2 regions of the Paenibacillus mobilis genome follow, and region 1 is predicted to be linked to the other one. Evidence: riboswitches for the same ligand, from Rfam matches in the RefSeq annotation. Region 1 holds a riboswitch; the other holds the start of a gene.
What was found. A riboswitch is a leader RNA that binds a small molecule or an ion and turns the genes downstream of it on or off. The one in region 1 is predicted to bind FMN.
Positions count from the first base shown of each region.

Region 2: it holds a riboswitch for FMN, as region 1 does, so the genes downstream of both, AC3ZPD_RS20510 (DMT family transporter) here and ribD (bifunctional diaminohydroxyphosphoribosylaminopyrimidine deaminase/5-amino-6-(5-phosphoribosylamino)uracil reductase RibD) in region 1, are expected to answer to the same signal.

Region 1 covers NZ_JBZCMS010000002.1:442,464-446,673, forward strand. The annotation lists gene AC3ZPD_RS05275 (riboflavin synthase) at 1-537, opposite strand, end outside; gene ribD (bifunctional diaminohydroxyphosphoribosylaminopyrimidine deaminase/5-amino-6-(5-phosphoribosylamino)uracil reductase RibD) at 541-1,683, opposite strand; FMN riboswitch at 1,954-2,125, opposite strand; gene AC3ZPD_RS05285 (peptidylprolyl isomerase) at 2,327-2,758, opposite strand; gene lysA (diaminopimelate decarboxylase) at 2,953-4,210, opposite strand, start outside.
Region 2 covers NZ_JBZCMS010000015.1:8,388-12,597, forward strand. The annotation lists gene AC3ZPD_RS20500 (ABC transporter permease) at 1-191, shown strand, start outside; gene AC3ZPD_RS20505 (carbohydrate ABC transporter permease) at 210-1,142, shown strand; gene AC3ZPD_RS20510 (DMT family transporter) at 1,284-2,240, opposite strand; FMN riboswitch at 2,357-2,504, opposite strand; gene AC3ZPD_RS20515 (ArsR/SmtB family transcription factor) at 2,599-2,910, opposite strand; gene AC3ZPD_RS20520 (methyl-accepting chemotaxis protein) at 3,069-4,210, opposite strand, start outside.

The sequences.
Region 1 (4,210 bases):
CACCGAATCGCCGGCTTTTTTAGTCCCGAGCGCCGTTTGGGCCAATGTATGCGGAATGATGGAGACCGAAAATTGTTCGTTTTCCAGCTCCGCCACGGTCAAGCTTATTCCATCGATCGTTATGGAGCCTTGCGCAACAATGTATTTGAGCAGCCCCGCAGGTTCCGGCCTAACCGTATATACCACCGCATTGTAATCCCGTTTGACGTTTATAATAATGCCGGTTCCGTCCACATGTCCCTGAACGATGTGGCCGCCGAATCGTCCCCCGGCCGACATCGCCCTTTCCAGGTTCAGTTTTTGCCCGCTGGACAGCTTCGACAAATTGGTGTGCTTATACGTTTGAGGCATGACGTCAACCGTAAAAGATGAGGTACTCATGCTGGTTACGGTCAGGCAGACGCCGTTGACCGCGATGCTGTCTCCCAGAGCCATGTCCTCCATGATTTTGTGGGCTTCGATGCCAAGCAGCATCGCTTCGCCGCTCCGGCTTACGGATTTCAGACGGCCCACTTCCTCAACCAGTCCCGTGAACAAGGTTTATCCCTCCCAACTTGGTGTTCCCGTAATCAATAGATCGTTGCCTGCCGGAGTGACCTGAACATCGGTTAAGGTTACGGCCTGGTTCATCAGGTCGGGTCCGGCAAAACCAAAGCTGTCGCGTCCCCCGCTGCCAATCAGCTTGGGAGCAAGGAACAGCTGAATTTCATCCGCGAGTTTTTCCGCAAGAAAGGAACCGCTGATTGCTCCCCCGCCTTCTACAAGCACGGAAGAAACGCCGATTTGAGCGAGCTGTTCCAGACCCGATTTCAAATCGACCCGTTCGCCGCCTCCGCAGATTAGAACACGGGCTCCCCTGGCTTCGAGCCTCTGCTGTTTATCCGGTAGCCCATGGGCCTCCGTTGTCAGGATTAGCGTTTCGCCCTGAGCCCGGCCGCCGGCTTCAAGCACCCTCGCGTCCTCGGGAATACGCAGCTTGGAATCCACAATGACGCGAACCGGCGACAATCCAGGTACGGCCAGGCGCGTATCCAGCGACGGGTTGTCTGCGATAACCGTGTTTACCCCGACCAAAATGGCCGCATGCTGATGACGCATCGTGTGTACGAGGTTTCGGGCGGCTTCGCCGGTGACCCATTTGCTGTCGCCCGTTCGCGTAGCGATTTTCCCATCCAGCGTGCTGGCTGTTTTCAAAGTGACAAAAGGAAGTCCCGTTGTAATAAACTTGATAAATTTTTTGTTTAACTGCACGGCTTCTTTTTCTAGGATCCCTGCAGTTACTTCAATCCCCGCTTCCCTCAGCATGGAAATGCCTCTGCCTGAAACCTGTGGATTCGGGTCCTGACAGGCCACCACCACACGGGTTACCCCGGCTTCAATCAGCCTTTTGCTGCATGGCGGCGTAGCGCCGTAATGGCTGCAGGGCTCCAGGGTGACGTAAACCGTGCTACCCGCCGCGCGATCGCCAGCCATATTCAGCGCCTGCACCTCGGCATGTCCTTCTCCCCGTTTTAAATGCGCCCCCATGCCAACGATCGCCCCATCCCGCACAACCACAGAACCGACAACCGGGTTGATGCCCGTCTGTCCCTGCGTATGCCTGGCCATCTCCAGCGCCAGCGACATATAATATTCGTCATTCACAGGCTGCAGATTCACGTCCCCCGTAGGTGCCCATTGCATGTTGTCCTGATGCTCCTTTCACGTAAAATTTCGAACCCTGCGGAGTTTTAAAAATGCAAAAACCCCGGCCAATGGCCGGGGCAACAGGAGTTTAATACGATACCAAATAAAACGATGTCAACTGAATTCCCGGAAAAAAGCTGCCGGAAAACCATCAGCCGAGTCTTACGGCGTCACCAAACAAAACGAATGGATTTATCCGTTTCAGACTCATCATCGATCATTAAAGAAACCTGCACAAAACGCTTATCAAAAAGCAGCAAGCTTCCGTATCTCCTTCTCCCATCCAGACTATACTGTCGGTCCCGGAATTTCACCGGCTCAGCCGCATTTCCGTCAGTTAAACGGACAATTGCGGGTCACGGACTGAGGCGCAAGATCTGATCTTATCAGACCGGCCATCACCGTCGGTCGGGATTTTCACCCTGCCCCGAAGGATACGATATGAAATTGTTAGGTTAGCAGCCTGGATTCGAATCTTCGGCTGCTAACTTGTTTTGAATAGTAGCACTTATTGTCAGCTAATGCAATATGCAAATTCACACGGTTTTCAGAAACGCAGCCATTTCCTTTGCGACGAACCTTTAAAAAAAAGAGGCCCAGCATTTATGCCAGGCCTCTTTTTCACCTTAAATCCCCGTTATTACACTTCGTATACTTCGACGGTTTCCATACGGTCGCGTCCTTGGAAAGCGTCCACTTGGTCCATGCCGCTAACCACTTTGCCAAATACCGTGTGCTGGCCGTCCAAATGCGGCTGCGCTTCATAGCAGATGTAGAACTGGCTGCCGCCTGTGTTGCGTCCAGCGTGAGCCATAGCCAGCGATCCGCGTTCATGTTTGTTCGGATTGATTTCGCAGTTGATCGTGTAGCCAGGTCCGCCGGTGCCAGTGCCGTTCGGGCAGCCGCCTTGGGCTACGAAACCCGGAATCACGCGGTGAAAAACAAGGCCGTTGTAGAAGCCGGAGTTCGCCAGTTTTTCAAAGTTTGCCACCGTATTTGGAGCGTCTTTATCGAACAGGTCAAGAATGACTTCCCCGCCGTTCGCAAGTTTGATTTTTGCTTGTTTTGCCATTAGTGTTCAAGCCCCTTCCAGATTATGTTTCAATGTACAACATGTCCAGTTTACTATGAAAAGAAAGGGAGTGCAAAACAAACCCTCAATGCGAGAGAATGCTCAAAAGCGCATACCAGAGCTTTATGAGGCCTCCTGGAAACTTTTCAGCTCAAAAAAACAAAAGAAAAGACGGGTTTCCCCCGCCCTCTTCCTTATTTCAGCGAATGCTGTTTGCTGATTCGCTCGGGAATAACATCATTTGCGACAATATCGTTTAACGATTCCCGTTTTACGACCAAATCGCTTTCGCCCTCGTTAACGAATACCACCGCCGGGCGCGGAATCCGGTTATAATTGCTTGCCATGGAGTAGTTGTAAGCTCCCGTTGAAGCTACGGCCAGCAGGTCGCCTGCTTTCACTTCAGGCAATTCCAGGTCCCAGATCAGCATATCGCCGCTTTCGCAGGCTTTCCCGGCAACCGAAACGGTTTCGGCCGCCGCCTCGCCGGCCCGATTGGCCAGCATGGCTTCGTATTTCGAACCGTACAAAGCCGGACGAGGGTTATCGGTCATGCCTCCGTCAACGGATACGTATTTGCGGATCCCCGGAATGTTTTTGCTGGACCCAAGGGTATAAAGCGTAGTCCCGGCATCGCCGACAATGCTGCGGCCCGGCTCGATCCACACCTCGGGAAGCTGGTCATAAACGCCGGAGAAATGCCGTTTCACCGCATCCGTAATCGCCTTGACATAAACGGAGGCATGAAGCGGTGCGTCTTCGTCAGTATAACGGATGCCGAAACCTCCGCCAAGATTGATCACCTTAAAAACAAAGTCGAGCTCACGTTTTACTTTCACCGCAAATTCGGAAACCCGTTCTGCGGCAACCTGGAACCCTTCCACCTCGAAAATCTGCGAGCCGATATGGGAATGCAGACCCAGCAGATGAAGCTGCGGCAACCCGATTGCCGTCTTTACCGCCTCATAGGCAGCTCCGTTCGCCAGGTCAAAGCCGAATTTGGAATCGGTTTGGCCCGTCGAGATATATTCATGCGTGTGCGCTTCAACGCCGGGCGTAATCCGGAGCAGGACGTTTACTTTCACCCCGTTTTCAGCGGCCAGCGTGTTCAGCAGGTGCAGTTCGTCAAAGTTGTCGGCGACAAAACACCCGATCCGGGCGCTGATGGCCATTTGAATTTCGGCAGGCGTTTTGTTGTTCCCGTGAAAATGAATGCGCTGCGCCGGGAAGCCGGCTTTAAGCGCCGTAAACAGCTCGCCCTCCGACACCACATCCAGGCTCATGCCTTCTTCTTCCACCAGCCGGCACATCGCCAGGGTGCAAAAAGCCTTGCTTGCATATGCCACCTGGAAAGAAAGACCCGACTGCTGAAAAGCCTCTGTATATTCTCTGGCACGTTTGCGGATGAGGGCTTCGTCCATTATATATAACGGTGTCCCGTATTTTTCCTTA
Region 2 (4,210 bases), on a different contig from region 1:
ATTTGCTCGGCAACGGCATGAATGCGGAATATTCCGAGAACCTGGAGATTTTTGTGCTGAAATACGGGATTTCGATGGGCAATTTCTCGCTCGCCACGGCGGCCGGCATGTTCAAGACGGTGGTCAGCTTTATTCTTCTGTTCTCGGCCAATGCGCTGGCCAAACGAATGGGCGAGGAGAGATTGTTTTAGGAAAGGAGGAGAAAACCGATGGCTCAAAGCATGCCTGTCAAAAAAGTGTATAAACGGTTTCGCTCACCCAGCGACCTTATCTTCGATACCTTCAATGTATTATTCCTCGTTGGTTTGGCGGTCATCACGCTGTATCCGTTCATCAATACGCTTGCCGTATCGCTGAACGATGCAAATGATTCGATCCGGGGCGGCATTTTCCTTTGGCCGCGCCAGTTCAGTCTGGAAAGCTACCAATACGTATTTAAGGAAGCCACGATTTTTCACGCTACGCTGATTTCCATTTTGCGCACCGTGCTCGGTACGGTCATTACCGTATTCGCTTCGGCGATGGTAGCTTATACGATCAGCCGTCCTGAGTTTGTCCTGCGCAAATTCGTAACGGTGATGTTCGTACTCACGATGTATCTGAACGGGGGGCTGATCCCCAGCTACCTGCTGATCCGGGACCTACATCTGATCGGCAGCTTTTGGGTTTATATTGTGCCTGGCATCATCGGCGTGTTTAACATGATTGTTATCCGTTCCTTTATTGAAGGGCTGCCGGAAGGCATCATCGAATCGGCGCGAATGGACGGGGCGGGTGACTTCCGTACTTTCATGCAGATCGTGCTGCCTCTATCGCTGCCCGCTTTGGCGACGGTGGCCTTGTTCACGGGAGTCTACCAGTGGAATTCCTGGTTCGATGTCTTTCTTTACAACTCTCAGGTGCCTAATCTGAGCACCCTGCAGTATGAGCTGATGCGTATGCTGGCCAATTCGAACTCAAACTCTTCGATGACCTCAGCCTCCGCTTTTGCCAACAGCGGCAACAGCAACGCCAATTTCGTGACGCCGACCTCCATCCGGGCGACGATGACGATCGTGGCCAGCGTGCCGATGATCATCGTTTATCCGTTCCTGCAAAAATACTTTGTCAAAGGCATGACGCTCGGGGGCGTGAAAGGCTGAGCAGTCCTTTAGCAAAAAGGAATAGCCAGGCGCCGGGCAGAGCGGCGGCCGGCTATTTTGTTTTAGCGGCTAAAAAATGCCCTTCCGGCTTCCTGATAGGAAACGAAAAGGCATAGCGGTTCATTTATCGTTGTAAATCGATTAAGCCTGTTGTTCCTTCAAGCTCTGCTGACGAGAGATCGCAAACAGGACGGCCCAAATCAGAAGGAACCCGGTCAACTGGACAAGCGTAATTCTTTGATGATAAACAATCCAGTTAATGATGACACTGACCATTGGGAAGCTAAGCTCGGCCAAGGTGGCAATGGATGCTTTGGTATTTTTCAAACCTTTGTAGTAGAGCAGCAAGCTGAGCAGACCGGGCAGCACGGCTTGCAAAACGATGTTGATGACAATGCCGGCCACGGCGCCTTTATCGGAAGGAATATTCCAGGCTGCGCCTTGGTTTAACGTAATTACGAACAGCAAAGGCAGCGCCAAAATAAAACGAAGGGAGGTCACGGTTTCGTACTCCATTTTTCCAACCATCAAACGCCCCATGACGGTGGACCCTCCCCACAAAGCGGCCGCTCCCAGGGAGAGAAGGCTCCCTACCTCCACAAATTCGCTGACATGGCTGAATGGAAAATGAAGGCCGAAGGTCAGCAGATAAGTGCCGATCAAAGCAACCAGCAGCAGCCGGCCGAACATTTTGGGAAGCGTTTCTTTCAATAGAAACCGGGCAAGAATAATGGCGAACAGCGGCTGCAGCTTTTGAAGCAGAAGAACCGAGTTGAAGTTGACGGCAGTAGCCAAAGCCTGCGTGAACAAAATCGTAGCCAGCGCGGATCCGCCCCAGGATATAAAGAGCAGGGCCCCGACATGGCGGGCTTTCAGACCTCTCAGTTCAGAGCGGTGAGCCCATAAAACCGGGGCGGCAAACAGGAACAAAATAAGATGCTCCAGCAGCACGATTTGTGAAGAAGTCAGATACTTGGACAATAAAATCCGGAAGATCGGGTCCACACCCCAAAGGGCGGCCCCGAGAACAACCAGCCAAAAGCCGGTTTTAACGCTACGCTCACTGCGAATCGGTAATGCTTGGTCAATACTGGACATAATAGCCTCCTGCGGATCTTAAAAAAAGGAAAACCCCCGATTGTTTAAAAGCAATCGGGGGTGATCAAATAAACATGTAGGAGCAGGGCAAAGAAACCATGCCAAACACGATTATTGATGATCTTCTTCCATCCGGACTTTACCGTCGGCCTTGGAATTGCACCAAGTCAGTCGCTGAAGCAAACGACATCAGCGAGTCGCGGGCTAAGCTCTTTGCAGAGCATCACCGCCGGTCAGGAATTTCACCTTACCCCGAAGATCCTTAATAAATTTTAGTATAATGATTAATTTGAGAATACACGAAATGAGAAATAAAACATGCCAATAATGTTATTGACAGGCCGATTTCGAATGCTAATTAAAGCTCTTGTCCGATCCATTCAGCCAGCTGCTTTAAAGCGGCTTCGTTCCGGCGGTAATAAGTCCACTGTCCGCAACGCTTGGCTTCAAGCAGTCCGGATCTTTGAAGCATCGACAAATATTGCGAGGTTGTCGATTGGGACATTCCGGCCTTTTCTTGAATCGAACCCACACAAACGCCGCCCGTGAAATCCAAATCGTTCAAATGAGCGGATTGCGCTGGAAAATGCTGTTCCGGCTGTTTAAGCCACTGCAGCATTTGCAGCCTTGTTTCATTCGAAAGCGCCTTAAATATTAATGTATAGTCCATACGTTAATTATATTGGCCTTTTTCGATATGTCAATCCATCTTGCGGGGAAAAACAAACCTTTTGTCTCTTCTTAATGATTCGGATTGATCGAAGCATGAAAAAACCGGCATCTGCCGGTTTTTTGCTGCATTTTTTAAAAGCTATAAAAACGGGTAAGTTAAATTTTGAAGACTTGAATCGTTTTCTGAAGCTGGAAGACCGCCTGGGTCATCGCTTCGGTTTCAAGGGCTACATTTTCAATAGAAGAAATTTGTTCATTCATGGCTGCAGAGACTTGCTCGGTACCGGCAGCAGACTGTTCGGTGATGGATGAAATATTTTGAATGGAAGCGGAAATTTTGTGGGAAGCCTCCAGCATGGACTCGCTCTCCTCGCTGAAGACGGCGATTTGTTCGGAAATATAAGCAACGCTGTCGACGATTTGAGCAAAAATGCGTTCCGCTTCCTGAATCATTTCATTTTGCATGCTTACGATTTCTTCATTGGTATGTATATTCGCCGAAGCCTGTTTCACATCATGCTCGATGCTTTTGACCAGTTCAAACACTTTTTGGGTAGACGTCGTGGATTCTTCGGCCAGCTTGCGTACCTCCTGAGCGACGACAGCAAAACCGCGTCCATGCTCTCCGGCCCGCGCAGCTTCAATAGAAGCGTTCAGGGAGAGGAGGTTGGTCTGCTCGGCCAGCTCTGAAATGGTTTTGGTGATCAGGGTAATTCCTTTGGCATTTTGCGATAGTTTTTCGATCGATTGCGCAACCATACCCGTAGCTTCTACATTCCGTTTCATGCCTTCCGATTGTTCCTCGACGGACTGGCGGCCCGCTTCAACAAGCTTTAGCGTATGGGAGGAGCGCTCGTTCATTTCTCTGACGGAACCGGTATAATTCCCTACTTTGGTTTCGATAGATTGGATGGAATCCATCATGCCGCTGACATCTTCGGAGATTTGGCTGGCTCCGACGGCGAGTTCCCCGGATGATTGGGCTACCTGGGTCATGACGGTTTTTAATTCCTGGTGCCTTTCGGAGAGGCCGCTGCTGGTGTCCATGACTTGGCGTGAAATGGAGGTCACGTCGCCAAGGAGCTTCTTGAGCTTGTCCGTCATGCTGTTAAAGGTGCGGCTGATATCGCCCATCGTACCCGTTTCCGGCACGGTTGCTGTAAAATCGCCTTTGGCAATGCGGGCGGTCACGTTCGAGAGATTGTCAAACGTAGAAGAAAGCGTTTTCTCAAACAGACGCGACAAAGGGTAAGTGAGCGCTGTGAGCACAACCACGAGAACGATTCCGAGCAGCCAAT